DNA from 2 places in the Dorea sp. MB18-49 genome. Region 1 is predicted to be linked to the other one. Evidence: riboswitches for the same ligand, from Rfam matches in the RefSeq annotation. Region 1 holds a riboswitch; the other holds the start of a gene.
The links. Region 1 has a riboswitch for glycine ahead of NCY30_RS02180 (GrdX family protein). Riboswitches for the same ligand answer to the same signal wherever they lie in the genome.
Positions count from the first base shown of each region.

Region 2: linked by a shared signal. The riboswitch ahead of glyA (serine hydroxymethyltransferase) and the one ahead of NCY30_RS02180 (GrdX family protein) in region 1 are both predicted to bind glycine.

Region 1 covers NZ_JAMOYX010000002.1:71,958-88,716, forward strand. Annotated here, with positions in the region: gene NCY30_RS02150 (insulinase family protein) at 165-3,086, shown strand; gene era (GTPase Era) at 3,120-4,016, shown strand; gene NCY30_RS02160 (hypothetical protein) at 4,092-4,262, shown strand; gene recO (DNA repair protein RecO) at 4,234-4,953, shown strand; gene NCY30_RS02170 (glycine--tRNA ligase) at 5,028-6,428, shown strand; gene NCY30_RS02175 (alanine/glycine:cation symporter family protein) at 6,676-8,049, shown strand; glycine riboswitch at 8,260-8,372, shown strand; gene NCY30_RS02180 (GrdX family protein) at 8,517-8,897, shown strand; gene NCY30_RS02185 (glycine/sarcosine/betaine reductase component B subunit) at 8,970-10,250, shown strand; gene grdB (glycine reductase complex selenoprotein B) at 10,269-11,579, shown strand; gene trxB (thioredoxin-disulfide reductase) at 11,612-12,556, shown strand; gene trxA (thioredoxin TrxA) at 12,612-12,929, shown strand; gene grdA (glycine/sarcosine/betaine reductase complex selenoprotein A) at 13,007-13,468, shown strand; gene grdC (glycine/sarcosine/betaine reductase complex component C subunit beta) at 13,583-15,121, shown strand; gene grdD (glycine/sarcosine/betaine reductase complex component C subunit alpha) at 15,134-16,288, shown strand; gene sstT (serine/threonine transporter SstT) at 16,422-16,759, opposite strand, start outside.
Region 2 covers NZ_JAMOYX010000001.1:77,019-93,777, forward strand. Annotated here, with positions in the region: gene NCY30_RS00440 (ABC transporter permease) at 1-431, opposite strand, end outside; gene NCY30_RS00445 (ABC transporter ATP-binding protein) at 446-1,378, opposite strand; gene NCY30_RS00450 (sensor histidine kinase) at 1,489-2,655, shown strand; gene NCY30_RS00455 (response regulator) at 2,652-3,308, shown strand; gene NCY30_RS00460 (MATE family efflux transporter) at 3,326-4,720, shown strand; gene NCY30_RS00465 (ornithine cyclodeaminase family protein) at 4,722-5,669, shown strand; gene NCY30_RS00470 (RidA family protein) at 5,674-6,051, shown strand; gene NCY30_RS00475 (Mrp/NBP35 family ATP-binding protein) at 6,057-6,890, shown strand; glycine riboswitch at 7,176-7,249, shown strand; partial or broken gene glyA (serine hydroxymethyltransferase) at 7,351-7,812, shown strand; gene NCY30_RS15280 (hypothetical protein) at 7,813-7,971, shown strand; partial or broken gene NCY30_RS00485 (FAD-dependent oxidoreductase) at 7,949-8,485, shown strand; gene glgB (1,4-alpha-glucan branching protein GlgB) at 8,580-10,370, opposite strand; gene NCY30_RS00495 (TetR/AcrR family transcriptional regulator) at 10,552-11,109, shown strand; gene NCY30_RS00500 (helicase C-terminal domain-containing protein) at 11,106-13,472, shown strand; gene NCY30_RS00505 (LysR family transcriptional regulator) at 13,645-14,523, opposite strand; gene NCY30_RS00510 (TIGR01906 family membrane protein) at 14,669-15,334, shown strand; gene NCY30_RS00515 (phosphoribosylformylglycinamidine synthase) at 15,489-16,759, shown strand, end outside.

The sequences.
Region 1 (16,759 bases):
AAAAGTTGCTTTGGAGTCTTTTTTTGATAGGTGCAGAATAATAAGAAAGGTGTTATAATATCTTGCATGAGTGGCAATTATTCCAGTAGATATATTGCGGGGCAGAAGAATCTTCTGCTTTGGGAAAATGGAAGATTGCAGACGAAAGGAGAACATAGAAATTCATGAGTGTAAAAGACTTAAGTGCTTACGAATTAGTAAAGGAAGAAGATTTAAAAGGGATCAAATCCCACGGAATGCTGTTAAAGCATAAGAAGAGCGGGGCAAGGATCTTACTGATAGAAAATGATGATGACAACAAGGTATTCAATATCGGATTCCGTACACCGCCGTCAGACAGTACCGGAGTACCACATATCATGGAACATTCCGTACTGTGTGGATCTAAGAATTTCCCGGCGAAGGATCCGTTCGTAGAACTGGTAAAGGGTTCACTGAATACATTTTTAAATGCAATGACTTATCCGGATAAGACGGTTTACCCGGTAGCAAGCTGTAATGATAAGGATTTCCAGAATCTGATGCATGTATATATGGATGCGGTATTCTATCCGAATATTTATCAGCATGAAGAGATCTTCCGTCAGGAAGGCTGGAGCTACAAGATGGATTCTCTGGAAGATGATCTGGCTTACAACGGTGTTGTATATAATGAGATGAAGGGAGCATTCTCTTCACCGGAAGGTGTGCTGGACAGAGTGGTATTGAATACACTGTTCCCGGATACCTCATATGCGAACGAATCTGGCGGGGATCCGGAAGTGATTCCGGAACTTACGTATGAGCAGTTCCTGGATTTCCACAGAAGATATTATCATCCGTCAAACAGTTACATTTACCTGTATGGAAATATGGACATGGAAGAAAAATTAAACTGGCTGGATCAGGAATATCTGAGCAAATTCGACTATGCGCCGGTAGATTCCAAGATCCGCTATCAGGAACCATTTGATAAAGTGATCGAAAAAGAGATGCCATATTCCATAGCAAGCGATGAATCAGAAGAGGATAATACTTACATTTCTTACAATAAAGTCATTGGAACAAGCCTGGATGAGAAGCTGTATCTGGCATTTGAAGTATTGGATTATGCATTGTTATCTGCACCGGGAGCACCGCTTAAGAGAGCACTTACGGATGCCGGGATCGGAAAAGACATTATGGGATCGTATGACAACGGAATTTATCAGCCGATCTTTTCTGTCATTGCGAAGAATGCGAATGTAGAACAGAAAGAAGCATTTGTGAAAGTAATCGAGGATACATTAAAAGATATTGTTGAAAATGGAATGGATAAGAAAGCTCTCGAAGCCGGAATCAATTATAATGAGTTCCGTTACAGAGAGGCGGATTTCGGAGGTTATCCGAAGGGACTGATGTACGGACTGCAGATTATGGACAGCTGGTTATACGATGACGAAAAACCATTTATCCATATCGAAGCGCTGGATACATTCGAGTTCTTAAAGGCACAGGTCGGAACAGGATATTATGAAGAACTGATCCGCAAATATCTGTTAGAGAATACGCACGGTGCGATTGTGCTGATCAAGCCGGAAAAAGGACGTACTGCAAGAATGGACAAAGAACTTCAGGAGAAGTTGCAGGCATACAAAGAAAGTCTTACAGAAGAAGAAAGAAAAGAACTGGTAGAGCGTTCCAATGCATTAGAGGCATATCAGTCAGCACCGGATGCAGTAGAAGATCTTGAGAAGATCCCGGTTCTTTCAAGAGAAGATATTTCAAAAGAGATTGAGCCAATCATCAATGAAGAAAAAAGAATCGCAGATGTACCGGTAGTATACCATGAGATTGAGACAAATGGCATCGGATACGTGGATGTGTTATTCGATATGTCAGGTGTGGAAGAAGCAGATCTTCCGTATGTCGGAATCCTGCAGGGAGTACTTGGAGTCATTGATACCGAGAATTATAAGTACGGAGAACTCTTTAATGAGATCAACGTGCATACCGGCGGTATCGGAACATCACTGGAACTGTATACAGACATTTCCAAAGTGCCGGAAAAAGAATTCAAAGCAACATTTGAAATCAAAGGAAAGGCATTATATCAGAAACTGCCAGTCGTATTCCGGATGATGAAGGAGATCCTGACACGTTCGAAACTGGGAGATACCAAGAGAATCAGAGAGATTCTTGCGATGCAGAAGTCAAGACTTCTTATGAAATTCCAGTCATCCGGACATACAACAGCAGTGCTTCGTGCGATGTCTTATGCATCTCCGTCATCTAAGTTAAAAGACATGACAAGCGGTATCGAGTTCTATGATAAGATCGCTTATATCGAGGAACATTTTGAAGAAGAAAAAGACGTATTGGTACAGAAGCTTCAGATGCTGGCCCATAAGCTGTTCCGTGCAGACAATATGATGATCAGTTACACGGCTGCAAAAGAGGGCCTGAACGGCATGGAAGAGCTGGTAGAAGGTCTGAAGAAAGCAATGTTCGAAGATCCGGTGGAAGATACCAGATGCGTACTGCACTGTGAGATGAAGAATGAAGGATTCAAGACTGCTTCCAAAGTTCAGTATGTGGCAAGAGTCGGCAACTTTATTGATAACGGGGCAGATTATACGGGTGCATTGCAGATCTTAAAGGTGATCTTAAGCTATGATTACCTGTGGCAGAATATCCGTGTCAAAGGCGGCGCTTATGGCTGCATGAGCGGATTCAGCCGTACCGGAGAGGGCTATTTTGTATCTTACCGTGATCCGAACCTGGAAAGAACGATGGAAGTTTACGAAGGCATTGCCGATTATCTGAGAAACTTTACCGTCAGCGATCGTGATATGAATAAATATATTATCGGAACTATGAGTAATATTGACCAGCCGATGACACCGTCTGCAAAAGGAGACCGTTCGTTCAATCTGTACATGAATAAAGTCAGTGCAGAGACAATCAAGAAAGAGCGTCTGCAGATCCTTGAGGCAGGACAGGAAGATATCCGGAAACTGGCGGATGTCGTAGAGGCAGTGATGAAAGCCGGACAGGTCTGCGTGATCGGAAGCGAAGAGAAGATAGAAGAAGCAAAAGATATGTTTAAAAATGTGACGACATTTTAGTTGTCTTCAACGGATAAAAGAACAGGAGAAAATATGAAAAAGGATTATAAATCAGGATTCGTAACATTGATCGGTCGTCCAAACGTTGGAAAATCAACTCTGATGAACCAGCTGATCGGACAGAAGATCGCGATTACATCGAATAAACCACAGACGACACGTAACCGTATCCAGACCGTACTTACAACAGATGACGGTCAGATTGTGTTCGTGGATACACCGGGAATCCATAAAGCAAAGAACAAGCTTGGGGAGTATATGGTCAATGTGGCAGAACGTACATTGAATGAAGTTGACGTGGTGCTCTGGCTGGTAGAGCCGACAACATTTATCGGAGCAGGTGAACAGCATATCATCAGCCAGCTTAAAAAGGTAAAGACACCGGTCGTTCTGGTCATCAATAAGATCGACAGCGTGAAGAAGGAAGAGATTCTTCCTTCAATCGCTGCGTACAAAGATGTCTATGACTTTGCAGAAATCGTTCCGGTATCTGCGAGAAACGGTGACAATACCGATGAGCTTGTAAAAGTGATCATGAAATACCTTCCGTACGGACCACAGTTCTATGATGAAGATACCATTACAGATCAGCCGGAGCGTCAGATTGTGGCCGAACTGATCCGTGAAAAAGCACTGCACTGCTTGCAGGAAGAGATTCCGCACGGTATCGCAGTTGCCATCGACAGTATGAAAGTCAGAAATAAAGTGATGCACATCGATGCAACAATTATCTGTGAGCGCGATTCACACAAGGGGATAATTATTGGTAAAAAAGGAAGTATGTTGAAAAAGATCGGAAGTACTGCACGTTATGAGATCGAGAAAATGCTGGATCAGCAGGTCAATCTCAAGCTCTGGGTCAAAGTAAAGAAAGACTGGAGAGACAGTGAATTCCTGATGAAAAATTTTGGATACCGCGAGGACGAATAAAAAGCAGTATCCATGGGAGAACCTAATCTTGGAGCATTAGAAAAAATATGCCCTGGCAAAGGATGAGGTGATCATATGGAAGAGTACTGGGACAGATTCGTCACAACGGGAAAGATAGAAGATTATCTGTATTATAAGGGAATGCGTATCTGTGAGGAGACGATGAACAGATACAAAGAAGGAGATACAATTGGTAAATCAGATTACACTGACTGGCATGATACTGACAGCAGCACCGATAGGTGAATATGACAGACGAGTGGTAATACTGACCAGGGAAAGAGGGAAGATCTCGGCATTCGCACGCGGTGCAAGAAGACCGAACAGCGCACTGATGGGAGTGACGAGCCCTTTTTCTTTTGGAGAGTTTACTGTGTATGAGGGGCGGACATCCTACACACTGGTGTCGGCCTCTATTTCCAATTATTTCCAGGAACTGCGTACAGATGTAGAAGGTGCGTATTATGGATTCTATTTTATGGATCTGGCGGGATATTATGCAAGAGAGGCGAATGATGAGACAGAGATGCTGAAACTTCTGTATCAGACGCTGCGAGCGTTGACGAATGTCCATATTCCGAATGAACTGATACGATGCATCTATGAGTTGAAGACAATTACCGTGAACGGGGAAGGACCGCAGGTGATGGAATGTATTATGTGCGGGGACAGAGAGCGGGAAAAAGTGTTCAGTATACGGCGGGGTGGTGTGATATGCACGCAGTGTGCCGGACATATTTCCGATGGAATCCGGCTGCTTCCGTCGACATTATATACACTGCAGTACATCGTGTGTTCTCCGGTTGAGAAACTATATACTTTCGTGGTAAAAGAAGATGTGCTGAAAGAACTGAAGAAACTTACAAAAGCATATCTGGATGAATATCTGGGAAAACGCTTCAAATCATTGGAGATATTGGAAACAATTGTGCGATAAGGCTTGAAAACAAAGAAGTCAGACGCTATAATTAATTACAATTATGAATATTTTTAGAAGGTGAGGATAAAAAAATGGCAGAAAAGACTATGGATAAGATCGTTTCATTGGCGAAAGCAAGAGGATTTGTATATCCGGGATCTGAGATCTATGGCGGGCTTGCAAATACATGGGATTATGGTAATCTCGGAGTAGAATTGAAAAACAATGTAAAAAAAGCATGGTGGAAGAAATTCATTCAGGAATCTCCGTTCAATGTAGGTGTGGACTGTGCGATCCTTATGAATCCACAGACATGGATCGCAAGTGGACATCTCGGAGGATTCAGTGATCCTCTGATGGATTGTAAACAGTGTCACGAACGTTTCCGTGCGGATAAAGTCATCGAAGATTATTGTGCAGAGAATAACATTGAACTGGATGGTGCGGTAGATGCATGGACACAGGAGCAGATGAAGAACTTTATCGATGAGAATCAGATCCCATGTCCGACATGTGGAAAGCATGACTTTACAGATATCCGTCAGTTCAACCTGATGTTCAAGACATTCCAGGGAGTAACAGAGGATGCGAAGAATACGGTATATCTCCGTCCGGAGACTGCACAGGGAATCTTCGTAAACTTCAAGAATGTACAGCGTACATCCAGAAAGAAACTGCCATTTGGTATCGGACAGATCGGTAAATCATTCCGTAACGAGATCACACCTGGTAACTTTACATTCCGTACCAGAGAGTTCGAACAGATGGAACTGGAATTCTTCTGCAAACCGGACACAGACCTTGAATGGTTTGATTATTGGAAGAAGTTCTGTCTGAACTGGCTGTCTGCATTAGGACTGAAAGATGATGAAGTACGTTACCGTGATCATGATAAAGAAGAGCTTTCTTTCTACAGTAAAGCAACAACAGACGTTGAGTTCTTATTCCCATTCGGATGGGGAGAACTGTGGGGAATCGCTGACCGTACAGATTACGACTTAACACAGCATCAGAATGTATCCGGACAGGATCTGACATACTTTGATGATGAGACAAAGGAAAAATACATCCCATACGTTATCGAGCCGTCACTCGGTGCAGACCGTATGGTACTTGCATTCCTTTGCAGTGCTTATGATGAAGAAGAGATCGGAACAGAGGAGAAGCCTGATACACGTACGGTTCTTCACTTCCATCCGGCACTGGCACCGGTTAAGATCGGTGTGCTTCCGCTTTCTAAGAAGCTGAATGAAGGCGCAGAGAAAGTATTTGCACAGTTAAGCAAGAAATACAACTGCGAATATGATGACCGTGGAAATATCGGAAAACGTTACCGTCGTCAGGACGAGATCGGAACACCATTCTGTGTAACATACGATTTCGATTCTGAAGAAGACGGAGCAGTAACTGTCCGTGACAGAGATACCATGGAACAGGAAAGAATCAAGATTGAAGATCTGGATGCTTACTTTGAGAAGAAATTCGAGTGGTAAGAATCAGAAAATTGAAGCATAAGAGATAAAACAAGAGACCGTGGAATCGGCTATGTATGCCAAAGTGCATGCATGGCGGTTTCACGGTCTTTTTTTATATATGCAGGTATGTAGAAATTGATTTGTGCATAATGTACAAAAAAATAAAAAATAAAATAAAATATTGATTTAAAATAAATGAAAGAGTATATTTATAGAAAAGACTTAATTCATTATTCGTAAAATCTATAAGTAAGGAGGAAAGACTTTGGATAAACTGAATAATATCGTATTACTGATTCAGCATTATCTGGCAGATTATATTTTGATCATTCTGCTGTTAGGAGGAGGTGTTATATTTACGATCCGGCTCGGATTTATCCAGATACGTGGATTTAAGGCCGGGTGGAAAAGAACGTTTGGCGGACTGTTTTCGAAAAAAGGAACGGCGGGAAAAGACGGTATGTCATCATTTCAGGCACTTGCAACGGCTATTGCAGCACAGGTAGGAACGGGGAATATTGCAGGAGCGGCAACAGCATTGGCAATAGGCGGACCGGGAGCGATTTTCTGGATGTGGATTGCGGCATTTCTTGGAATGGCGACCATTTTCGGAGAAGCTATTATGGCTCAGAAATATAAGCATGTAGGAAAAGACGGGCATGTAACAGGCGGACCGGTTTATTATATCCAGGCGGCTTTCAAAGGTACTTTTGGAAAAATCCTGGCAGCTGTCTTTTCTGTTCTGATTATTTTTGCACTGGGATTTATGGGAAATGCGGTACAGTCCAACTCGATAGCGTCAGCATTTCATACTGCATTTGGTATACCACAGATAGTGGTGGGGATCATTATAGCGGCTATCGCATTGTTTGTATTTGTCGGAGGAATTTCCAGAATTGCAAAAGTTACAGAGACGATTGTTCCAATCATGGCATGTTTTTATATTATCGGATCACTGATTGTAATCTTTGCAAACTTTAAAGAAATCCCATATGCATTTTATTCTATCGTTGTAGGTGCTTTTAAACCGTCTGCAGTCAGTGGCGGAGCAGTGGGAGCAACGGTAAAGCTTGCACTCACAAAAGGTGTGGCAAGAGGACTGTTCTCGAATGAAGCAGGTATGGGATCGACGCCTCACGCACATGCGGTAGCGAAAGTAGAACATCCGGTAGAGCAGGGATTTGTAGCAATGATCGGTGTATTCATTGATACCTTTGTAATTCTGAATCTGACGGCACTGGTGATTATTACAACACAGTCGATTCCGACAGGGCTTACAGGTACAGCACTCAGCCAGTATGCATTTTCGAGTGTATTCGGAAAATTCGGTAATGTATTTATTGCAATCTGTATGTTCTTTTTCGCATTTTCGACGATTATTGGCTGGTATTTCTTTGGGCAGGCCAATGTGAAATATTTATTTGGAAAAAAGGCAGTAAAGCCGTATGCGGTTCTGGTTTCGCTCTGTGTATTGTTAGGTTCACTTGCACAGGTTGATCTGGTATGGAATATGGCAGACTGTTTCAATTCATTGATGGTAATTCCTAATATTCTTGCATTGTTCTTCCTGAGCAGCCAGATGAAAGAATTGCATGACGATTACTATCATAATTTCTTAAAAAATAAAAAAGTAAAATAAAGAAAAAAGACTTTGTGAATAATGAATAAGTGAAAACGAAAAACGGAGGGAAAATAGAAAAATATACAAAAAGCAGATTACATAATTGTTCAAAACAACTAAAAAAAGATAAAAAAAGATAAAGTATTGCAATATAAGTAACAATGATGTAATATAGAGGAAGAAAATAAATGATATAAAAATTTTCTATAACTGAAAAGAAGAGTGGGATGATATTTCTCAAGAGAGAGCTGCCAGGGCAGCCGCCGAAGAGGCAAACCGGTATCGAAAAAAATGGAGAAAAACCGGACGAAACTTTCAGGCAAAAGGACGGAGAAAGGGACTACATTCTGAATCTTGTACTGTAAGGGGAATTAGATTTAACAGGACGAAAGACAGAAAAGGACGTTTGAACGCAGTAACTGGCGTGGAACGTCCTTTTTATTTTCTAAGGCTGGTTGAAATAACATAAGAGAGGATGGACATGAATGAGTAAGTATATGGTGATCACAAATAATCCGCTTGTACGATCCAGGCTGGATGATACACATGAGGTAATCTATCTGGAACTCTCTTATGAAGAACTTCTGAAGGTAGTAAGGGACAGAATTTACGAAGGTCACAGATTATTGACACATCCATTATCAGGAAGTGTAAAACCAAAGGAAACACCGTACAAATCTGTGCTGATATCTGAGAGAAAGGAGAAGGTGGATGGGGAATCTGTCAGATTGATTGAAAATGCGATTCTGGTATGTCAGAAATTTCAAGATAAAAGTAAGTATTACAAAGAAGAAGTTTATAAGGATTTTCAATTGGTTGACTGGACTTTATTAGAGAGCGGACTGGCGTCTGCGGATGTCTGGTAGAAGACAGTGATAAAAGAGGTTGTAAAACGGGTAGCGTTTTATAAAAGAAGATGAAAAAAGGAGGAAAAGATCGTGAGATTAGAAATGGGGAATATTTACATTAAGGATATCCAGTTTGCGGATACATCAAAGATTGAAGATGGAATCCTGTATGTAGATAAAGGAGCTGTAAAAGCGGTAGCATTGGAAGATGAGCATATCAAAACAGTCACTTTTGATATTGCGAAACCAGGAGAATCAGTAAGAATCACACCGGTAAAAGATGTGATCGAACCAAGAGTAAAAGTTGAGGGAAAAGGCGGGGTATTCCCGGGAATTATTTCAAAAGTTGATACCGTTGGTTCTGGAAAGACATATGCATTAAAAGGAATGGCTGTTGTAACAGCAGGAAGAATCGTCGGTTTCCAGGAAGGTATCATTGACATGACCGGACCGGGAGCTGATTACACACCATTTTCCAAGACATTGAATCTGGTTATGGTATGTGAACCTGTAGAAGGTATCAAGCAGCATGAATATGAAAAAGCAGTCCGGTTTGCCGGATTCCGGGTAGCAGCTTACATTGGGGAATTAGCGCGTGAGCTTACACCAGATGAGACAAAAGTGTATGAGACATGCGGTATCAAAGAAGGAATCACACAGTATCCGGATCTTCCGAGAGTTGCATATGTCCAGATGCTTCAAAGCCAGGGACTCTTACATGACACTTATGTATACGGAGTGGATGCAAAGAAGACACTTCCTACAATCTTAAGTCCTACAGAGATCATGGACGGAGCAATCGTCTCCGGTAACTGTGTATCTGCATGTGATAAGAATCCTACATATGTACATGAGAATAATCCGGTTGTTCATGATCTGTTTGAAGAACATGGAAAGACACTGAACTTTGTATGTCAGATCATTACAAATGAAAATGTATACCTTGCAGATAAAGAAAGATCTTCTGACTGGACAGCAAAACTGTGTAAGATGTTAGATCTGGATGGCGTTATCGTATCACAGGAAGGATTTGGTAATCCGGATACAGACCTTATTATGAACTGTAAGAAGGTCGAAGCAGAAGGCATCAAGACTGTAATTATTACAGATGAGTATGCCGGACGTGATGGAAAATCACAGTCTCTTGCGGACGCAGATGTGGCAGCAGATGCGGTTGTAACAGGTGGTAATGCAAATGAAGTTGTTATCCTGCCAAAACTTGATAAAGTAATTGGAACTTTGGATTATGTGACAAAGATTGCCGGAGCAAGTGAAGAGACACTGCGTGAGGACGGATCTCTGGAAGTAGAACTTCAGGTAATCACAGGTGCAACAAATGAGACAGGTTTCAATAAACTGAGTGCAAGATAGAAGAGGGAGGATAAGAATATGTCTAAGATAAAAGTAGTTCATTATATCAACCAGTTCTTTGCACAGATTGGTGGAGAGGAAAAAGCAGACTATCCTGCAGAAATTCGTGTTGGGGAAGTTGTAGGACCTGGTCTGGCACTGACACAGAATTTTAAAGATGAAGCAGAGATTATTGCAACAGTTATTTGCGGAGATTCTTACTTCAATGAGAACCTTGAAAAAGCAAAAGCAGATATTCTTGCAATGGTAAAAGAGCAGGCACCGGATGTATTTATTGCAGGACCGGCATTCAATGCAGGACGTTATGGTGTGGCTTGCGGTACAATTGCGGCAGCTGTTCAGGAGGAACTTGGAATTCCTGCAGTTACAGGTATGTATGTAGAAAACCCTGGAGCAGATATGTTCAAGAATGATGTCTACATGATCTCAACAAAGAACAGTGCGGCAGGTATGAGGGATGCAGTGAAGAAACTTGCTCCGTTGGCAGTGAAACTGGCAAAAGGAGAAAAAATCGGTTCATCTGCAGAAGAAGGATATATCCCAAATGGTGTACGTGTAAACTTCTTCGAAAAAGAAAGAGGATCCAAACGTGCGGTTAAGATGCTGATCAAGAAATTGAATGACAAGCCATATGTAACAGAATATCCGATGCCGAATTTTGACAGAGTAGAACCAAATCCGGCAGTGAAGGATCTTGCACATGCGAAGATTGCCCTGGTTACTTCCGGTGGTATCGTTCCAAAGGGAAACCCGGACCACATAGAAAGTTCAAGTGCTTCTCACTATGGAGAGTATGATATTACAGGAGTTACAGATCTTACAGAAGAGACATATGAGACTGCACATGGCGGATATGATCCGGTATATGCGAATGAAGATCCGGACCGTGTACTTCCGGTAGATGTTCTTCGCGATATGGAAAAAGAAGGTGTGATCGGATCGCTTCATCATCTGTTCTATGCAACCGTAGGAAACGGAACATCTGTAGCATCTGCGAAAGCATTTGCAGCAGAATATTCACAGAAATTAAAAGCCGACGGAGTAGATGCAGTAATCCTTACCTCTACCTGAGGTACCTGTACTCGTTGCGGTGCAACGATGGTAAAAGAAATCGAAAGAGCAGGAATTCCTGTTGTACATATTTGTACAGTCACTCCGATTTCTATGACAGTTGGTGCAAACAGAATCGTACCGGCAGTTGCAATTCCACATCCACTTGGTAATCCGGCACTGGATAAGGAAGAAGAAAAGAAATTACGCCGTCAGATCGTAGAAAAAGCATTGAAAGCTTTGACAACAGAAGTTGACGGACAGACCATTTTCGAGTAATACATGTAAAAATAAAGGAGATATAACGTAAAATGAGTGAGATTTATGACGTTATCATCCTTGGTGCAGGTCCTGCTGGTTTGGCAGCGGGACTGTATGCAGGGAGAAGCCGGCTGAATGTTCTGATCATTGAAAAAGGACAGGATGGCGGACAGATTGCAATCACAGATGAGATTGAGAATTATCCTGGACAGATCGTAGAAGGGGAGTCAGGACCTTCCCTGATCGCAAGGATGACGAAGCAGGCCGAAAAATTCGGGGCCAAAAGAGTATCGGATATGATCAAAGAGGTAGAACTGGAAGGCGATGTAAAAATTCTGAAAAGTGAAAAAAATGAATACCGTGCTAAGAATGTGATCATTGCTACCGGTGCACATGCAAGATCAATTGGATGCAAGGGAGAAGGACAGTTCAGAGGAAAAGGTGTTTCGTATTGTGCAACATGTGATGCGAACTTCTTTGAAGATTTTGAAGTATATGTAGTCGGCGGTGGGGATTCCGCGGTAGAAGAGGCTATGTATCTGACAAAATTCGCAAGAAAAGTTACGATCATTCACAGAAGAGATGAACTGCGGGCTGCAAAATCAATTCAGGAAAAAGCATTTAAGAATCCGAAGCTTTTCTTTATGTGGGACAGTGTCGTAGAAGAACTGGAAGGTGACGACATCCTTCAGGCAATGTATGTGAAGAATGTTAAGACCGGAGAAGTAACAAAAGTCGAAGCAGATCCGGAAGACGGAATGTTCGGGCTGTTCGGATTTATCGGAACGGTTCCGAATACAAAGATCTTTGAAGGCGTCATTGACATGGATGAAAGAGGGTACATTAAGACGGATGCTGATATGCATACCAATATTCCGGGTGTATATGCAGCAGGAGATGTACGTGTAAAGAGCCTGCGTCAGGTGGTAACAGCGGCAGCAGATGGTGCGATCGCAGCTGTTCAGGTCGAACGCAGCATGTCAGATTATTTTTAGGAGAAACTCCGGAATTTAACCGGGTCATTATAATAAAAAAAGGAGGAAAAATGACATGATAGATGTAGATAAGACTACGTTTGAAGAAGAAGTATTAAAAGCAGAAGGTTATGTATTTGTTGACTTTTATGGAGATGGATGTGTTCCTTGTCAGGCACTGATGCCGAAGGTACATGAATTTGCAGATACTTATGGGGACAAGCTCAAATTCACATCGTTAAATACAACAAAAGCACGCCGTCTTGCAATTGCCCAGAAAGTTCTTGGACTTCCTGTAATGGCAATCTATAAAGACGGGGAAAAAGTAGAAGAGCTGGTAAAAGATGACTGTACAGCTGAAGCAATTGAAGCAATGATTAAGAAATATATCTGATTCTCGAGAGGTAATTTCTAAATCATAGATGAATGACCTTGATAAGGTTTAAATAAAAAAGAAAGGAGATCGTAATTATGGCTATTTTAGAAGGGAAAAAAGCAATAATTATCGGAGACCGTGATGGAATTCCGGGACCGGCTATCGCAGAATGTGTAAAAACTGCAGGTGCTGAGATCGTATTCTCATCTACGGAATGTTTCGTCTGAACGAGCGCAGGCGCAATGGATCTGGAAAACCAGAAGAGAGTAAAAGAATTCGCTGAAGAATATGGTGCAGAGAACTTAGTAGTGGTTCTTGGTGCAGCAGAAGGAGAGGCTGCAGGTCTTGCAGCTGAGACTGTAACTTTAGGCGATCCTACTTTCGCAGGTCCATTGACAGGGGTCCAGCTTGGACTCACGGTATATCACGTATGCGAACCAGAGATGAAAGCAGAGTTTGACGAAGCGGTTTATGATGAGCAGGTAGGCATGATGGAAATGGTATTAGATGTTGATGATATCGTTTCAGAGATGCAGGCTATCAGAGATCAGTTATAGTCCGAAGTTTCTCATACGAATGAAAAGGACAGGTCCGTTGTGTTCCTACAGGGACTGTCCTTTTTCTAAATTTCAGGGTATTTATTTTGAGGTAAATGGAAAGGTGGATAACCAATGAACAGTGTAATTAAAGGGGCAAGTTATGTATTAGTACATACACCAGATATGGTTTTATACAACGGAACAACACAGACAACAGAAAGAGTTGTGAATCCAGATTCGGAATATTTAAAAGCAGTACCGGAGCATCTCCGTTCTTATGAAGAGGCAGTGTCTTACTGGCCGAACCAGACTTATATCGGTAATGCACATCCGGATGAACTTGCCGAAATAGAATTCCCGTATTATGACAAGAAAAAAGAAGGGGCAGAACGTTACGGAAAATATGGAGAGATCATGCCGGAAGAAGAATTCTTGCTTCTGGTACAGGCATGTGATATGTTCGAAGTAGTGAGACTGGACAAAGCATTTGTTGAAAAATATAAAGAAACATTTGCCAAAGATCCGGTAATCTCTGATGACATAGTTGAAAAAATCCATGAAGGGGTGGAACTTTCTGAGATCGAAACGCTGATCAGCGAAGATCATGCGGAACCATTATATTTTGAGCATCAGTTAGTGGGCTGTGTAAAACCGGCACATGACATTGATGTGAACCTGTCTTCTCATGTTATGCATGAAAATCTTATGAGCAAGGCTTCCAGTGTACTTGCCCTTCTCTATGCTGTGAAGAATGCAGGAATTGAGAAATCAGATGTTGAATATGTAATTGACTGTGCGGAAGAAGCTTGTGGAGATATGAACCAAAGAGGCGGCGGTAACTTTGCGAAGGCGGCAGCAGAGGTGGCAGGTCTTGTCAATGCAACCGGATCAGATGCCAGAGGATTCTGTGCAGCACCGACACATGCACTGATCGAGGCAGCCGCACTGGTAAAAGCAGGCGCGTATAAGACGGTTGTCGTTACAGCAGGAGGCTGTACTGCAAAACTTGGTATGAACGGAAAAGATCATGTAAAGAAAGGCCTTCCGATCCTGGAAGACTGCCTGGGAGGATTTGCAGTTGTTGTATCTGAGAATGACGGAGTGAATCCGGAGATCGATCTCGGAATGCTTGGACGCCACAGTGTGGGAACCGGTTCTGCACCGCAGAATGTAATCGGAAGCCTGGTAGCAGACCCGCTTGACCGTGCAGGAATGAAAATTACGGATATCGATAAATTCTCACCGGAGATGCAGAATCCGGATATCACAAAACCGGCAGGAGCAGGAGATGTACCGCTTGCCAATTATAAGATGATCGGTGCACTGGCTGTTAAGAGAGGCGAGCTGGACAGAAAAGAACTTGCAAACTTTACAAAAGAACATGGCCTGACCGGATGGGCACCGACACAGGGTCACATTCCTTCCGGTGTCCCATATGTAGGATTTGCAAGAGAAGACATTCTGGATGGAAAGATTAAGAATGCAATGATCATCGGAAAAGGAAGCCTGTTCCTTGGACGTATGACGAACCTTTTCGATGGGGTATCATTCGTTATTCATGGCAATACAGCAGCTGTACAGGAAGAAGCTGCCGGTGTATCTGAGGAAGAAGTAAAGGGACTGATCGCAAAGGCGATGAAAGAATTTGCAGCAACCCTGATGGCTGAATAGGGGGTGTGCAGGATGGCAGATAAGATTGAAAAAATCATTGCAGACACATTTCTGCAGATGGCAGAAGGTCTGGAGACCGGAAACTTTGGAAAGAAACCGAGGATTGCACTGACCGGAATGGGTAGCGAACATGGAGAAGAGAATGCCATGGAAGCCGCAAAGATGGCAGCAAAAGATGGAATTGACGTATATTATATCGGAACACTGGAAGCAGATGGCATTACTACCGTGAAGGTAACAGATGATGAAGACGGTCATAAGAAGATGGAAGAAATGCTTGCATCGCATGAAGTAGACGGTGCAGTAACGATGCATTTCCCATTCCCGATTGGTGTATCGACGGTTGGACGTGTTGTGACTCCGGCGAAGGGAAGAGAGATGTTCATTGCCAATACAACCGGAACTTCCAGTTCAGACCGTATAGAAGGAATGATCAAAAATACAATCTATGGAATCATAGCTGCAAAGGCGTGTGGTAAGGAGCATCCGACAGTGGGAATCCTGAATGTGGATGGTGCACGCCAGACGGAGATGGCATTAAAAGAACTTGAGAAAAACGGATACGACATTACGTTTGCTGAATCAGCAAGAGCTGACGGGGGGTGTGTAATGCGTGGAAATGATGTACTGCAGGGAACACCGGACATTATGGTATGTGATTCGCTGACCGGAAATATCATGGTGAAGATGTTATCTTCTTACACAACAGGAGGCAGCTTTGAAGCATCCGGATATGGTTATGGCCCTGGTGTCGGGGAAGGTTATGAACAGTTGGTTATGATTGTATCCAGGGCGTCAGGAGCACCGGTGATCGCAGGCGCAATCCGTTATGCGGCGGAGCTGGTAAAAAGTAAAGTATTTGAGATCGCAAAGAAAGAATTTGTAGCAGCAGACAAAGCCGGTTTAAAAGATATTCTGGCGGCAAGAAAACAGATGTCGAAACCGGCATCGGAAGCCATAGAAGTAAAGGCTCCGCCAAAAGAGATCGTGACATCCCAGATTGCGGGAATAGAAGTTATGGATCTGGAAGATGCGGTGAAAGTACTGTGGAAGCAGAACATCTATGCAGAGAGCGGAATGGGCTGTACAGGACCGATTATCCGTGTGTCTGATGCGAATCTTGCAAAGGCAGAAGAGGAGCTTAAAAAGGCAGGATATATCAATTAAAGGATAACGGAATCCAATGGTTTGAGTGAAAAAATAAGAATAAATACGGGAGTGGAAGAATCAATAGAAAGATTCTTCCACTCCCGGTATTTTTTAATATGGAATAGAAGCTGCCAGTGGCAGCTTCTATGTATTATTTCCGACCGCGAAGTCTCTTTTCACGGATATCAGCAATGGCTGTATAAAGTACATCGGATGAAGAATTGAGGCCTGTCTCACAGGAATCCTGGATAACTCCGATGATAAATCCAACACCGACAGCCTGCATGGCAACATCATTCGGTACACCGAAGAGGCTGCAGGCCATAGGGATAAGAAGAAGAGATCCGCCGGCAACTCCGGAAGCACCTGCGGCACTTAATGCAGCAAGTACACAGAGAATGATCGATGTAAGAAAATCTACATGGATATCCAGTGTATGAGCGGTAGATAAAGCCATTACAGAGATTGTGATCGCAGCCCCTGCCATGT
Region 2 (16,759 bases), on a different contig from region 1:
GCAATATCCCGGATCATGTCAGCATTCTTTTCATAGCTGTCCAGAAGGGAAGACAGAATGCTCTGGTTAATGCCATTGGAAGCAATGGTAAGGGAAGGAACCGACTTCACGTAATAGATGCCGGATATTTCCTCCCGCCGGAGCGCTTTTTTGGCAGCTTTTTCTGTCTTGTAAGAATGGATATCGATCATGTCCTGATCCGTTTCATTCAGAAATGTCAGGAAAGATGCTGCATTTGCGGAACTGCTTTCCACTGTGACGATGGCAACAGGAACCGGTTCCCAGTCGGTCTCTCCGGTTCCTGCAAGACCGGTATTTCCAAAGGACACATAGAACAGGGTTCCAAGGATGAGCGGAAATGCGAGAGCCCAGAACATGATAGAGCGGGAACGTATTGTCTGTAAGAACTGATATTTTAATAAATGTAACATAAAGTGTCCCTCCTTTAATCCCTGAGTTCTTTTCCTGTGATCTCAAGGAAGACATCATTGAGAGTCGGAAGCTCGGAGAAGACGCGTCCGAATGGAATGTCCTGTTCCTGCAGGTAATTCAGTACCCGGATCAGATTGTGTTTTGCACCGCTGCAGCGTAGGATCATTGTCTGATCTTTGTATGATAAGTCAAATACATGTGAAAGGGAGCGGATATCTGCCAGGTTGTTTTTCGTTAACGCAACCGCTTCGATCGTGATCGTCTCACCGGTCTTGATCATTTTTTTTAGTTCCTCGGTTGTGCCGGAAGCAAGTACACGGCCATGATCAATGATCGCGATACGGGTACAGATCTGTTCCACCTCTTCCATGTAGTGAGAGGTATAGATGATGGTAGATCCCTGACGGTTGAGTTCCAGAATCCCTTCCAGAATCTTATTACGGCTCTGAGGATCTACAGCAACGGTCGGTTCATCCATGATGATGAGTCTGGGCTTATGGACAATGCCGCATGCGATATTCAGTCTTCGTAGAAGTCCGCCGGAGAGTTTCTTCGGGCGCATCTTACGGAAATCGGACAGACCGGTGAATGCGATGGCCTCTTCCACGAGTTCTCTTCGTTTTTGTTTGTCTCTGATATAGAGTCCGCAGAAATAATCGATGTTTTCATAGACGGACATCTGCTCAAAGACGGCAATGTTTTGCATGACAACACCGATATCCTGCTTGATATCGTAGCTGTCCGGCTTCATATCCTTTCCAAAGATCGTGATCGTTCCTTTGTCATATTTTAACAGTGCGAGCAAGCAGTTGATGGCGGTGGTTTTACCGGAACCGTTTGGTCCGAGCAGTCCGAAGATCTCACCTTCTTCGATGTCGAGTGACAGGTGGTCAAGCGCTAACAGATCACCGTAACGTTTTACAAGATTTTCTATATGTACAAGCATAAGATTTCCTCCTTGATGATTTGTTACTTGTAGTATAGCGGATGGCTGATTATAATGGTAGTGTCACCGGTCATAAATTGAATGTGACAAATGTAATATAGGAGAAAAGAATGAGAAAGATAACAGATGAAGGATTTTTGTTCCTTTACGGAGCAGGACTTCTGGTAACAGCGGAAACAGGGATTCCGGCGGTTATCATTATTCTGTTTGCGTGTATCTATACCTGTGTGAATCTGGTAGGGAAAGAAAAGTATCTGCATTACATTATGACGATTGCTTTCGTGGCAGTCGGAATTGTTTTTAAAGAAATGTGGATGTTTCTTCCGGTAGTTTTATATAATATGCTATGCTTTTATTCTCCGGTTTATATAGGGGTTGGTGGTATAATCGTGGCCTGTGAGGCGCCGGCGTTCCGGGAATATTACGGGCTGGAAAAAGAGATGCTTATTGTTGCCGGGCTGGCAGCAGCAGTTCTGTTATATGGACGGACCAGGAGGCTAAATGAATTGGAGCAGGAATATAAAAGGGCCAGAGATGACAGCAGAGAACTGACACTGATGCTGGAAAAGAAGAATCAGGATCTGCTGGAAAAGCAGGACACAGAAGTATATCTGGCCACACTGAAAGAAAGGAATCGTATCGCCAGAGAAATCCATGACAATGTGGGACATATGCTGTCGCGATCCATCCTGATGGTGGGAGCGTTAAAGACTGTTAATCAGGCTGAGAATCTGAAAGTCCCGATGGAGCAGCTGGATCAGACGTTGAACGAAGCCATGACGAATGTAAGACAGAGCGTGCACGATCTGCATGATGAGTCGGTAAATTTAAAAGAAGTGATGGAATCGCTGGCAGAAGAATTCCGTTTTTGTCCGGTACAGCTTACTTATGATATGGGATATGATATTCCAAAAGAGATCAAATACAGCTTTATAGCCATTACGAAAGAGGCACTGAATAACGTGATGCGCCACAGCAATGCAAATGAGGTGAAGATTTTGGCAAGAGAACATCCCGGACTATATCAGCTGATCATAGAAGATAATGGAACGTCAGATGAGCGGATCCGGCCAGATGGAGACTGGGAAGAATATGCCGAGAAGGAAAGTGCCGGAAAGACCGAAAACGCTCGAAAAACAGAAAATACAGAAAGCAGCGGAATCGGGATCGAGAATATGAAAAAACGTGTCCGCATGCTTGGCGGAACCATGCAGATCCAGAAAGAAAATGGCTTCCGTATATTTATTACGGTTCCTAAAAATGAGGGAAAAAGATGAAGATAGTAATTGTAGATGACGATATCCTGGTATCCAGTGCGTTAAAGACAATTCTGGAAGCAGGAGGAGAAGTAGAAGTAACCGGCACCGGACAGGATGGAAAAGATGCCGTCCGGTTATATGATGAACTGCTGCCGGATGTTCTTCTGATGGACATCCGTATGAAGGACATGAACGGTCTGGATGCCGCAGAACAGATTTTGAAAAGGCATACGGATGCAAAGATTCTTTTGCTTACCACGTTTTCCGATGATGCGTACATCGTAAAAGCATTAAAATATGGTGTGAAAGGATATCTGATAAAACAGGATTACGGCAGTATCCTTCCGGCATTGCAGGCGGTGCAGATGAATCAGACCGTATTCGGAACTGAGATTATGTCCAGAATCCCGGGATTGCTTCAGAAAGAGCAGAAAGAAAAAGAGCAGACATTTGACTGGAACAGTTACGGAATCGGAGAACGGGAACTGGAGATCACAGCACTGGTTGCTGAGGGACTCAGTAACAAAGAGATATCGGAGAAAGTCTGCTTAAGCGAAGGAACGGTCCGGAATTATATCAGCAATGTGCTCGAGAAACTGGAATTAAGAGATCGGACACAGCTTGCGGTGTATTATCTGCAGAGAAGCAGAAAATGTGATAAGAATAAATAGGAGCAGAGAAAAAATAAATGGAAGAAAAAAGTAAATATACAAAAACAATCAACTGGAAGCAATTCTACCGGAATGTATTCGCTCTGGTCATCCCGATCGCAATCCAGAATCTGATCAATGTCGGAGTTACGGCGACGGATGTGATCATGCTTGGAAAGGTTGGAGAGAAAGTGTTATCCGGGGCATCTCTTGCAGGACAGATCCAATACATCATGACACTGATCTTTTACGGAGTGACCTCCGGAGCAACGGTTCTGACGGCGCAGTACTGGGGGAAGAAAGACACCAGAACGATAGAGAAAGTCCTGGGTATGGGATTAAGTGCCGGACTCATCGTTGCAGTAGTATTCGCAGGAGCAGCCCTTGGCATGCCGGAGACACTGATGCGGATCTATACCTCTGATCCGGAAGTTATTGCAGAAGGAGTAAAGTATTTAAGAATCGTAGGATTTTCCTATGTGTTCATGGCGGTGACACAGGTGTATCTGAATATTATGCGCAGTATCGAGAGGGTAATGGTGGCTACATTTATTTATCTGATTTCATTGCTGATGAATATTGTGGTAAATGCGGTTCTGATCTTCGGACTATTTGGATTCCCGGTAATGGGAGTAAGAGGTGCGGCAATCGGTACGCTGTGTGCCAGAGCAGCCGAGACAGTGATGGTTCTCGTTTATGCCATCTTCCGAAATAAAGTAGTAAGGATCCGGCTTAAAGATATGGTGAAGATCGATAAGGTTCTGTTAAAAGATTTCGCAGTTTATTCTATGCCGGTGGTATTAAATGAACTGATGTGGGGACTGGGAACGTCGGCGAATACGGCGGTGATCGGGCATCTTGGAAGCGCAGCAGTGGCAGCCAACTCGGTTGCGCAGGTGGCAAGACAGCTGGCAACAGTCGTAACATTCGGGATTTCCCATGCAACGGCGATCTATCTCGGCAAGACGATCGGGGAAGGCAAGATGGAACTGGCAAAAGCATACGGAAAACGTTTCGTGTGGTTAAGTCTGATTCTTGGAATCCTGGGTGGTGTGCTGATACTGATCTCGGCACCAATCGCCAATGCGAATCTGGCACTGACCGGACCGGCAAAGAATTACTTAAGTTTCATGTTCTTCGTTATGTCGTATTTTACTGTGGCACAGGCATTTAATACCACAATGGTAGTGGGGGTATTCCGTGCAGGCGGAGATACGAAATTCGGATTGATCATGGATGTATCGACGATGTGGGGATTCTCCATTTTACTCGGGGCAGTGGCGGCATTTATTTTGCATGCCAGTGTGCCGGTCGTCTATGTTATACTGATGAGTGATGAACTGATCAAAGTACCGATTACTTTAAAGCGGTATTTGACATACAAGTGGCTGAGAGATGTCACAAGGGAACAAAAAGAACTGGAGGAAATGTAAAATGATCGTATTAAGCAAGGAGCAGATCGAAGAAATGGTTGATCCGGATCAGATGATGGATCAGATCGAAGAGGCATACCGGATCTATGGATCAGGTGAGTTCTATATGCCGCCAAGACCGACGGTAGAACATGAAAATAAGCAGCTCATGTATATGCCATGTTACACAAAGGATATCATAGGGACAAAGATCCTGTCGATCTTCCCGGAGAATTCCAAACTGGGACTGCCGTCGATAGATGGTATCGTGTTACTGAATGATTATACGACAGGCGCGCCGCTTGCTGTTATGGACGGGCAATCGGTAACGGCATGGAGAACCGGAGCTGTCGGCGGTGTGGGGATCCGCCATCTGTCAAGAAAAGACTGTCGCACCGTAGGAATCATCGGAGCAGGAATGCAGGGATTCCATCAGGCTGTGTATGCATGTGCGGCAAGAGATATCCATACCGTATATGTGTTCAACCACAGTGACCGTGATTTGACAGATTATCTGGAAAGACTGAAAAAAGCTATTGATAAGGAAGACGTAAAGGTAGTACAATGTAAAGCAGTGGAAGAGCTTGTACGAAACAGTGATATCATCTGTACAACAACTCCTTCTACCACACCTGTTCTTCCGGATGATAAAGAACTTCTGAGAGGAAAATGCATCATTGCGATCGGCTCTTATATGCCGGAAATGAGGGAAATCCCGGATGCAGTACTGGATCTGGTGGACAATGTATACATTGAACTGCCATACGCATGTGAGGAAAGCGGAGATCTAAGCCAGCCTCTGGCAAGTGGAAAACTTACAAAAGACCGGGTAAAACTGATGCATGAATATCTCGTATCGGGGGAAAAAGAGATCAAAGAAGGTCAGACAACATATTTCAAATCGGTTGGAATGGGATTATTTGATGTGTGTATCGCACAGAAATTATATGAAGTAGCAAAGGAGAAATAACATTATGAAAATCGTAGCAACAGAAAAAGCACCAAAGGCACTTGGACCATACTCACAGGGATATGTACACAACGGAGTACTGTATACAGCAGGACAGATCGCAATCAATCCGGAAGTGAATGATGTAGAAGCAACTACAATTGAAGCACAGACAGAGCAGGTATGTAAGAACTTAGGAGAGGTCTTAAAAGAAGCTGGAACATCATTTGACAAGGTATTAAAGACAACATGCTTCCTTGCAGATATGAGTGACTTTGCAGCATTCAACGAAGTATATGGAAAATACTTTACATCAAAACCGGCAAGAAGCTGTGTTGCAGTAAAGACACTTCCAAAGGGAGTTCTGTGTGAAGTAGAACTTATTGCGGCTGTAGAGGAGTAAGATAAATGGCAGAAGAACAAAAAACAGGCTGCAGCCCGTCCGATTGTGCGGGCTGTTCCCATGCAGGTGAATGCGGAAGCAAACCGCAGAGTCTGATCAAACCGGAAAATAAAAAATCACACATCAACCATGTGATCGCAGTTGTCAGCGGAAAAGGCGGCGTTGGAAAATCTATGGTTACCGCATCGCTTGCAAGGCTGATGAGAGAACAGGGATTTTCTGTAGGTATCATGGACGCAGATATCACAGGTCCATCCATTCCGAAGATGTATGGAATCCATGAAAAAGCAAAAGGGGATGGAGAAAATATTTTCCCATGTGAGGCAAAGGATGGAACGAAGATTATGTCCATCAACCTTTTACTTCCGGAAGAAGATGATCCGGTTATCTGGAGAGGTCCGGTCATCTCAGGTGTTGTCACACAGTTCTGGACAGATGTTGCATGGGGAGAACTGGATTATCTCTTCGTAGACATGCCGCCGGGAACCGGTGATGTACCGCTTACCGTATTCCAGTCCCTTCCGGTAGAAGGCATCGTGATCGTAACTTCCCCGCAGGATCTGGTACGCATGATCGTAAAGAAAGCCTACAATATGGCAGGACAGATGGATATCCCGGTACTCGGAATCGTCGAGAACTACAGTTATCTGGTATGTCCGGACTGCGGACGTAAGATCTCCGTATTCGGCGAGAGCCACATCGACGAAGTGGCAGAAGAACTCGGCGTTCCGGTCATCGGTAAGATGCCGATCGATGCAAGTCTTGCAGAGGCAGTGGAGAATGAGAACTTTGCAGAAGTAAGCAATGATTATCTTGCGGAAGCAGTGAATAAGCTTTAAGAGATGGAGATAAGAAGATGGTATTTGGCAGAGTTGAAATGCTTTGACAGGTACCATCTTTTGTGATAAATAATTAACTTATGGATTTACTGTTGACTTAAAGGACATAACTTGTTGTGCTAATTGCATGGTTGATGGGTGGATTTGTGAGATACATATGTGCAAAGTGCATAAATGAAGTGAAACGTATTATTTTAATAAAATGCGTAGAAGGAAGCAAAGATATCATGCAGCATAGGAGCTGAAGGGGCATGCAGAAACTCTCAGGTAAAAGGGAACGAATTCGGACGACGCTCTGGAGAACAATAAGAATTGTACCGAAGAAGTAATCTTTCAGGTAAAAGGACAGAGGCAGACAAAAAACACTTTTGAAAAGAAAGTATTTTTTGCCTGCTTTTTTAGTGCTCAAAATAGGGAATGGGCGCGAAAAGCAGGCAGATTCCGAAGGAGGTAAAAACAAATGAACAGAATCGAAGATGTAACAAACTACATCACAGAATGTGACAAAGAAGTTGGGGAAGCACTTGCATTAGAGCTTGGCAGACAGAGAAGAAATCTGGAGCTGATTGCATCTGAAAATATTGTAAGCCCGGCAGTGATGCTGGCAATGGGAACCGTACCGACCAATAAGTATGCAGAAGGTTATCCGGGAAAGAGATATTACGGCGGATGCGAAGATGTAGACATTCTGGAGAATCTGGCAATTGAAAGAGCAAAAGAATTATTCGGATGTGAGCATGTATGTGTACAGCCGCATTCCGGAGCCAATGCCAATACTGCAGTGTATCAGGCACTTCTCGAACCAGGCGATACCGTTATGGGCCTGAACCTTGCACATGGCGGACACCTGACACATGGTTCACCGGTGAATTTATCCGGAATCTCGGCAATGGATATCGCAAAAGGTCTGCTGGACAATGGTATTCATCCGCCTACAATGTATTTCCCATTGATCGTGGATGAAGCACTGATGGTAGAGCCAACCGAGACCGAATCGAAAGAAACGCTGGATAATGCGATCGCAGTATTCCGTAAGTTATACGAACTGGCAGGAACAGATCCTGAAAAAGCGAGGCATTGATATCCATACTTCTGCGGCAGTACAGGGCGTAACAGTAGAAGGAGAGACCTGTACCTGTCACTATATAGAGAAAGAAAAGGAACAGGAAGTGACAGCAGAGTATGTGTTGTGTGCAGTGGGACGCTGTCCGAATACAGATGGACTGTTTGGAGAAAATGTAAAACCGGATATGGAACGCGGACGTGTGCTGATGAACGAAAACTTCGAATCCAGTATCCCGGGAGTCTATGCAATCGGTGATCTGATCTTTGGTGCACAGCTTGCACACGCGGCAAGCGCACAGGGAATGGTTGTAGCTGAAAAGCTTGCCGGAAAAGAACCATCCATAGATCTGAGTATCGTTCCAGGATGCGTTTATACAGATCCGGAGATTGCATCTGCCGGAATGACAGAAGACAAGGCGAAAGAAAAAGGAATTGCCGTAAAATGTGGTAAATTCATCATGAGCGCAAATGGTAAATCTATCATTACACAGGAAGAGCGCGGCTTCATCAAAGTCGTAGCCGAAGAAGAAGTAAATTGTTATTTAGTTCATCAGACCGGTTACGCGGACCGGAATAAAGGATTCCTAACTTTTATTCCGGTCCGGGCAGCCTTCGCTTAATGCATTAAACAGCAATCGAATAATACACCGCCGAATAAGCCGAAAGATCCAGCACAGCCTTCCCGTCCGTAACCTTCACTTTCTTCTTCGTATACTTCTTACATCCTCCAAAAGTTTCATCATCACTAGCCAGAATCACTTCCAGTTCTTTCGCATCTTCCACCGGAAGTTCATACCCTTTCTGATCCTCATCCGAGAAATTAAAGACAGCGGCAATACGTTCTTTGCCATCCGTTCTTTCAAAAGCGTAGATACAGCGTTCTTCCTGATGACAGTCCAGCCAATGGAAGCCGGCGTTTTCATAGTCTTTTGCGGAAAGAGCCGGAGTTGTCATATACAGATGATTCAGTTTCTGCATGAAGTGATGGAATGCATCGTGAATTGGATACTTCAGGATATCCCAGTCCTGTTCACGTTTTTCATCCCATTCACGGAGTTGTCCGATCTCATTCCCCATGAAGTTTAATTTCTTTCCAGGATGTGCATACATGTACATATAGAAGGCACGTGCCTGTGGGAATTTCTCTTCGTATTCTCCATGCATTTTCTGGGCGATGGTTGCCTTTCCGTGAACCACCTCGTCATGTGAAAGCGGAAGAAGGAAAACATCGTTATAATAGTACATCATGGAGAACGTAAGCTTGTGATAATCGCGGCTTCTGTATTCCGGTGCGGTGCGGAAGTAGTCAAGTGTATCGTTCATCCAGCCCATATCCCATTTGTAATCGAATCCAAGTCCGCCCTGATCAGCAGGTTTTGTTACGCCTTCGAAAGAAGTAGAATCTTCGGCAGAGAGCATAGCTGTCGGGTGCAGTGTTTTTAATCCGCGGTTCATTTCACGAATAAAGTCTACTGCATTATTGTTGACACCTCTTGCCGGTTCACCCTGCCAGTAAATGATACGGCTGATTGCATCCATACGGATTCCGTCCACATGATATACGCTTAACCAGTAGTTCGCAGCAGACTGCAGGAAGCTTCGGACCTCGCCTCTGGAATGCATGAAGTTGCAGCTTCCCCATTCGCTGACACCAACGTCCTGATGTGGATATTCATAAAGTGAAGTTCCGTCATAATCGGCCAGTGCATAATGATCAACGGCAAAATGTACCGGCACGAAATCCATGATCACACCGATGTCGTTCTTGTGGCAGGCATCAATGAATTTCATCAGTTCTTCGGCAGTTCCATAGCGTGATGTCGGGCTGAAGAATCCAGTATTCTGATATCCCCAGGATTCGTCACACGGGTGTTCGCTGAGCGGCATGATCTCGATATAGTTATAATCATTTTCCTTAAGATAAGGGATCAGGATGTCGATCATTTCTACATAAGTGTACCAGTCGTCTGCTTTTTCAGAAGGCTTCTTAAATGAGCCGAAATGCAGTTCGTAGATATTGAGTGGTTTGTCCTTGCATACTGAACGCTTCTGCATCCATTTGCTGTCTTTGAATTTGTAATGGGACAGGTCGCGGATGATAGACGCGAAGTTCGGACGGAGTTCCATGCCGAAGCCGTAAGGATCGCAGTGCTCTACGCAGTTTCCGTCCTGTCTGTAGATGCGGTACTTGTACATCATGCCCGGCTTTGCACCTTTGGCATAACATTCCCAGAAATTTCCGTCATAAGTTTTATTAAGTTCCCATTCCTGCCAGTCGTTAAATTCCCCAATGACTGTAATGCGTGATGCAGCAGGTGCAAAGGTACGGAATGTGGTTCCGTCTTTGTCCGGGTGTGCGCCGAGAAATTCATAGGCGTCGAATATTTTTCCTGTGTAAAATCCGTAAAAATCCATATTAACCTCCGTAAAAATGCAACGTAAATAATTAACTGCCGAAAAGATAATGGACAGTAGTTGCTTTTTTGATCTATAATCATATTATAAGAGAAATGCGAGAAGGTATCCACCGACAAAACCGACGAATGGGTGGATAACCGACGAATGGGAAAAAGTGTCGGGAAAGTGAGAAAATGAAATGGATCTTAGGATTGAGAAAACAGAGCGGGGAATCAAGAATGCATTTATCGAACTGCGTTCCAGAAAACCTCTGGAAAAGATAACAGTAAAAGAATTATGTGAAAGTGCAAGGATCAATAAGTCTACCTTTTATGCACATTATAAAGATATCTACGATCTGTCAGATGCGATGGAAGAAGAAGTGGTACAGTCGATTGCGAACAGTATTCAGCATCCGGAATATCTTCTGGAGCATCCGGCAGAATTCGCAAGGGAACTTCTGATGGCCTATATATCTCAGAATTCTCTGACGGCAATATTATTTTCCGGCAGTCAGGCAAATCATTTCGCGGACAGTATTGAGCGGAGTATCAAGCAGATGATTTTTGAAAAATATCCGGAGTTTGAAGAAGATACGGCGATGAACGTGATGTTGAGTTTTTGCATTCAGGGAAGCTACCATGCTTATCAGAAGAACCGGAGCGGAGATATCATGACGGTGATCGATGTGATCGCAGGGATGACGGGAGCGGTTCGACCGATGTATGAAGAACGATTGGGGGAGAGCAGATCATGAATCTGGAACAACCGTGTATCCGCATTTCGGTGCGGAATCTGGTGGAATTTATATTGAGACATGGAGACATTGACAACCGGACCGGCGGGGCAGATAAGGAGGCTATGCAGCAGGGCGGCCGGATACACCGGAAAATCCAGAGACAGCAGGGGGCAGAGTACCGTGCAGAGGTCTCGTTAAAGTATCAGATAGCGTGCGATGGATTTATCCTGAGTGTAGAAGGAAGAGCGGACGGGATCATAGAACTTCCGAAGCGTGTGGTGATCGACGAGATCAAAGGAGTATTTAAGGATTTGAAACGTCTGAAAGAACCGCAGCTTTTACATCTGGCTCAGGCAAAATGCTATGCCTATATCTATGCAGAACAGAAAAATCTGGAAGAAATCGGAGTACAGATGACGTATTGTAATTTAGATACCGAAGAAATCCGGAGATTCCAGGAGGTATATACCCGGGCAGAACTTAAGAAATGGTTCGAAGAACTTGTATCAGAATATGAAAAATGGGCAAGATACCAGATGGAATGGAGAGCCAAGAGAAATGCTTCAATCAAAACAGTGGAATTCCCATTCGAATATAGAGACGGACAGAAGAAACTGGTTGCGTCGGTATACAGGACAATTTTGAGAAAAAAGAAATTATTTATTCAGGCACCGACCGGAGTCGGCAAGACAATGGCGGCCGTATTTCCGGCGGTGAAAGCAGTCGGGGAAGAACTGGGAGAAAAGATCTTTTATCTGACGGCGAAGACAATCACCAGAACGGTGGCAAGTCAGGCATTCGAGATCCTGAGGAAGCAGGATCTGAAGATGAAAGTCATCACATTGACGGCAAAAGAAAAGATCTGTTTCTGTGAGGAAACTATCTGTAATCCGGATGCATGTCCATATGCCAAAGGACATTTTGACCGTGTAAATGCTGCTGTTTATGAACTGCTCACATCGACAGATGAGATGAGCCGGGAAGTACTGGAAGAACAGGCAAGGAAATGGAATGTGTGTCCGTTTGAAATGGCACTGGATGTATCGCAGTGGGTAGATGCGGTTATATGTGATTATAATTACGTCTTTGATCCGAATGCACATCTGAAACGCTTTTTCGGAGACGGCGTCAAAGGAGAATATCTGTTTCTGATCGATGAGGCACACAATCTGGTCGAACGTGGGAGAACCATGTACAGCACCAGTATTTGCAAGGAAGATTTTCTGAAAATCAAAAAGCTGGTAAAATACGGAGAACCGAAACTTGTCTCGGCGTTGGAGAACTGCAATAAGCAGCTTCTGGAGTTAAAAAGAGAATGTGACGGCTGCCAGATACTGAATAGTGTGTCACATGTGTATATTAAGCTATTGTCTTTGATGACAAAGCTGGAAGAGTTTATAGAAGACTGTAAAGATGAAGTAATACGGAAAGGGGTACTGGAGTTTTACTTTGGTATCCGTAATTTCATATATATTCATGACCGGCTGGATGAAAATTATCTGATTTATTCAGAACTAAGTGAAGAAGGAAAGTTTTACCTGCATCTGTTCTGTGTCAATCCGGCGGGATGCCTGCAGGAATATATGGGAAAAGGAAATAGTACGATATTATTTTCGGCAACATTTCTTCCAATCAATTATTATAAGAAACTGTTATCTGCGGCAAAGGATGATTATGCGATCTATGCAGAATCTCCATTTGAACAAAGCAAAAGATTACTGCTTCTGGGAAATGATGTCAGCACGAAGTATACCAGACGCGGACCGGAGATGTACCGTAAGTATGCAGAATATATGATGCGTGTGATAAAAGGAAGAACAGGAAATTATCTTGCCTTTTTCCCGTCTTACCGATTTCTGGAAGAAGTGTGGGAAACATTCATGGAACTGCCGCAGGAACAGATTGAAGTTGCAGTACAGTCCCAATATATGACGGAGCAGGAACGGGAAGAATTCCTGAAAAAATTCGAACAGGAAAGAGCACACAGCCTGATCGGCTTCTGTGTGATGGGTGGTATTTTTTCAGAAGGAATTGATCTGACGGAAGATAAACTGATCGGGGCAATGATCATCGGGACAGGACTTCCGCAGGTGTGTCTGGAACGGGAACTTTTAAAGTATTATTTTGACCGGAAGAATCTGAATGGATTCGATTATGCTTATTTGTATCCGGGCATGAATAAGGTGCTACAGTCGGCAGGACGAGTCATCCGGACTGATCAGGACAGAGGGGTGATTGCACTTTTGGATGAACGTTTTATGGACCAGCGGTGCCAGGAGGTGTTTCCGAGGGAGTGGAATGATTTCCAGATCTGTAACAGTGAAAATATCGAAGAAAAGATAGCAGGGTTCTGGAAGGAAGAACAGATGGATAAGAGGTAAGCAGAATCAGAAAAATATTATTTATAGAAAAATATATTATAGAACAATATGATAGAAAAAAATACCATGAGGGACATATGCCACATGGTATTTTATACGAAAGTAAATAAAAGTAGCTGCCACCGGTAGTTCTCCAGGGATACTTTGGCAGGAAAAAGAGTTTGTAAACATATTAAAAATAAGATAAAAACTCCTGTGCGGCTTTGGATACCGGAACCTTCTCGTTATGCGCAATGACAAGTTCGCGTTCCGGAAGCGATTCCTTCGTCTCAACAATGAACAGAGAATCCGAATCGGCTGTCTGGGAAAGACAGAAATCCGGAATAAATGCGATTCCAAGTCCGATGCGGGCAAGGTCGATCAGAAGGTCATTACTGCTGAGTTCGATCTCCGGAACCAGATCCAGCTGATTCTGAAGAAACAGGTTGTGCAGATATTCACTGGTTGTACTCTTTCTGTCCAGCATAAGGATCGGGTAGTCCAGAAGTTCTTTGAAAGAAACCTTCTTTCCTTTTAATTCTTTAAATGCTTCATTGGCAATGAACACATCCTGGAAATCTTTGATCTTTTTCACATTCGGAACATTTCCGAGATAGGAATTCGGTGAATTGACAACGATCAGATCCACCTGCCCGGTCTCCAGGAGTTCTACGCAGCGGATCGATGTCGCATTCGTAACCTTGATATGCGCTCCCGGAAATTCCCGGTGGAAGCGTTCCAGATAAGGCACCAGGAAATAACGGCAGATCGTATCACTGGCTCCGATGTGAAGCTGTCCTCCGCGTGCGCCGACATCGAGAAGCTGGCTTTCCCCACGCTTGATCAGGCTGATCGCCGGTTCGATATGGCGCAGAAGAATCTCTCCTTCGGTAGTAAGACGTACTTTCTTGGTGCTTCGGATGAATAAGGTCTGATCCAGCTTTTTCTCCAATGCCTTGATCGACTGGCTGACAGCCGACTGCGAGATAAACAACTGCTTGGAAGCTTCCGAAAAGCTTAAGGTGGAAGCTACATAGTAAAATACTTTATATAACTCATAGTTAATATCCATGATAAGTCCTCCTAATGAATCTTAACTGTATTATAAGTGAAATGAAAGAAAATTACAACCGTATTTACAATAGAAGTGTTATAATAATGAAGAACAGGAGGAAAAAAACTTGAAGAAATTAACAACGCTCATATCGGTTGTGGCCATGATGTGTGCAGTGATCGCAGCACTTGCATTCAGTATCTGGGCGGCAGTATATGGAGACAGTCATTATGGATTTTACAAAAAAGAATACCAGAAATATGAAGTGACAGAAGATCTGGATATGAACATCGACCATGTCATGTACGTGACAGAACATATGATGAACTATCTGATCGGAAAAGAAGAGAAGCTGTCAGTTGTAACAACGGTGGAAGGAAAAGAGCAGGATTTCTTCAATGAAAGAGACCGGCTGCATATGCGAGATGTCAGGAATCTATTCCTGGGAGGTATTAAGGTCGGGGGAGTTTGCCTGATTGTAGCTGCAGCCATACTGATGATGTTTAAAAAGCGGGAAAAAGACTGGAAGAGACTTTTTTGCAGGGCATATTCGATTGCACTTGGTGTATGGCTGGTCATAGGTGTACTGCTTGGCATTGCTTTCAGTATAGATTTTACGACGTGTTTTACGATTTTTCATAAACTGTTTTTTACCAATAATCTATGGATATTCAATCCGGAGACTGATTATATGATCCGGATGCTGCCGGAAGGATTCTTTTCTGATATGGTGATCCGTATCAGTGAGGTATTTGGAGCGGTGCTGGTAGTGATATGGATCGTATTGTTCGTTATTAAAAAATATTATAAAAAGCCAGAGGAATCGTAAATCTGTAAAAATGGATTGATGGGAATGAAAATGATAAAGGATTAATAAGTACAGATTATAAAAGTGTTTAGATATATTAATTGTATTAAATAATGATTGTTGTGTTATACTAACAATAGAAAATGTGTAAAAATTCATTTATGGAGGATTACTTATGAGCAATGTAAAAAGAGTGTACGTGGAGAAAAAATCAGGATTTGATGTACAGGCCAAGGAGCTTAAGACTGAGATCCGCAGCTATCTTGGAATCAAAGACGTGGACAGTGTTCGTGTACTGATTCGCTACGATGTGGAAAATGTATCCGATGAGACATTTGAGAAAGCATGTAATGGCATCTTTTCTGAACCACCTGTAGATACATTATATAAAGAAGAATTTCCGGCAGAAGAAGGAAGCAGAATCTTTTCTGTAGAATTTCTTCCGGGACAGTTTGACCAGAGAGCGGATTCCGCTGTTCAGTGTATTCAGTTCATCAAAGAAGACGAGCAGCCGGTCATCCGTACCGCGACAACTTATGTGATCCATGGAGGAGAAGGCAGCTTATCAGATGAAGAATTTGAAGCAATCAAAGAACACTGCATCAACCCTGTAGATTCCAGAGAAGCACAGGGCGAAAAGCCGGAGACATTAGTTACCGTATTTGATGAGCCGGCAGATGTAAAAATCTTTGACGGATTCAAAGATATGGAAGAAAGGAAGTTAAAAGAATTATATGATTCTCTCGGACTTGCCATGACATTTAAGGACTTCCAGCATATCCAGAATTATTTTAAATCAGAAGAAGACAGAGATCCTTCCATGACAGAGATCCGCGTTCTGGATACATACTGGTCAGATCACTGCCGTCATACAACATTCTCGACAGAACTTACAGACGTTTCATTCGGCGACGGCGATTACAGAGAGCCGATGGAAGAGACTTACAAACAGTACATCGCTGATCACAGCGAGATCTTCAAAGGAAGAGAAGACAAATTTGTCTGCCTGATGGATCTTGCACTGATGGCAATGAGAAAATTAAAACGTGAAGGAAAATTACAGGATCAGGAAGAATCCGATGAGATCAATGCATGCAGTATCGTTGTGCCGATCGAAGTAGACGGTGTGGAAGAAGAGTGGCTTGTGAACTTCAAGAACGAGACACATAACCATCCGACAGAGATCGAGCCATTTGGTGGAGCTGCTACCTGCCTCGGAGGAGCCATCCGTGACCCACTGTCAGGACGTACATATGTATACCAGGCAATGCGTGTTACAGGAGCCGCTGATCCAACCGTATCTGTAAAAGATACATTAAAAGGAAAGCTTCCACAGAAGAAACTGGTTAGAGAAGCAGCACACGGATACAGCTCTTATGGTAACCAGATTGGACTGGCAACCGGAGCAGTAAAAGAAGTCTATCATCCGAATTATGTTGCAAAACG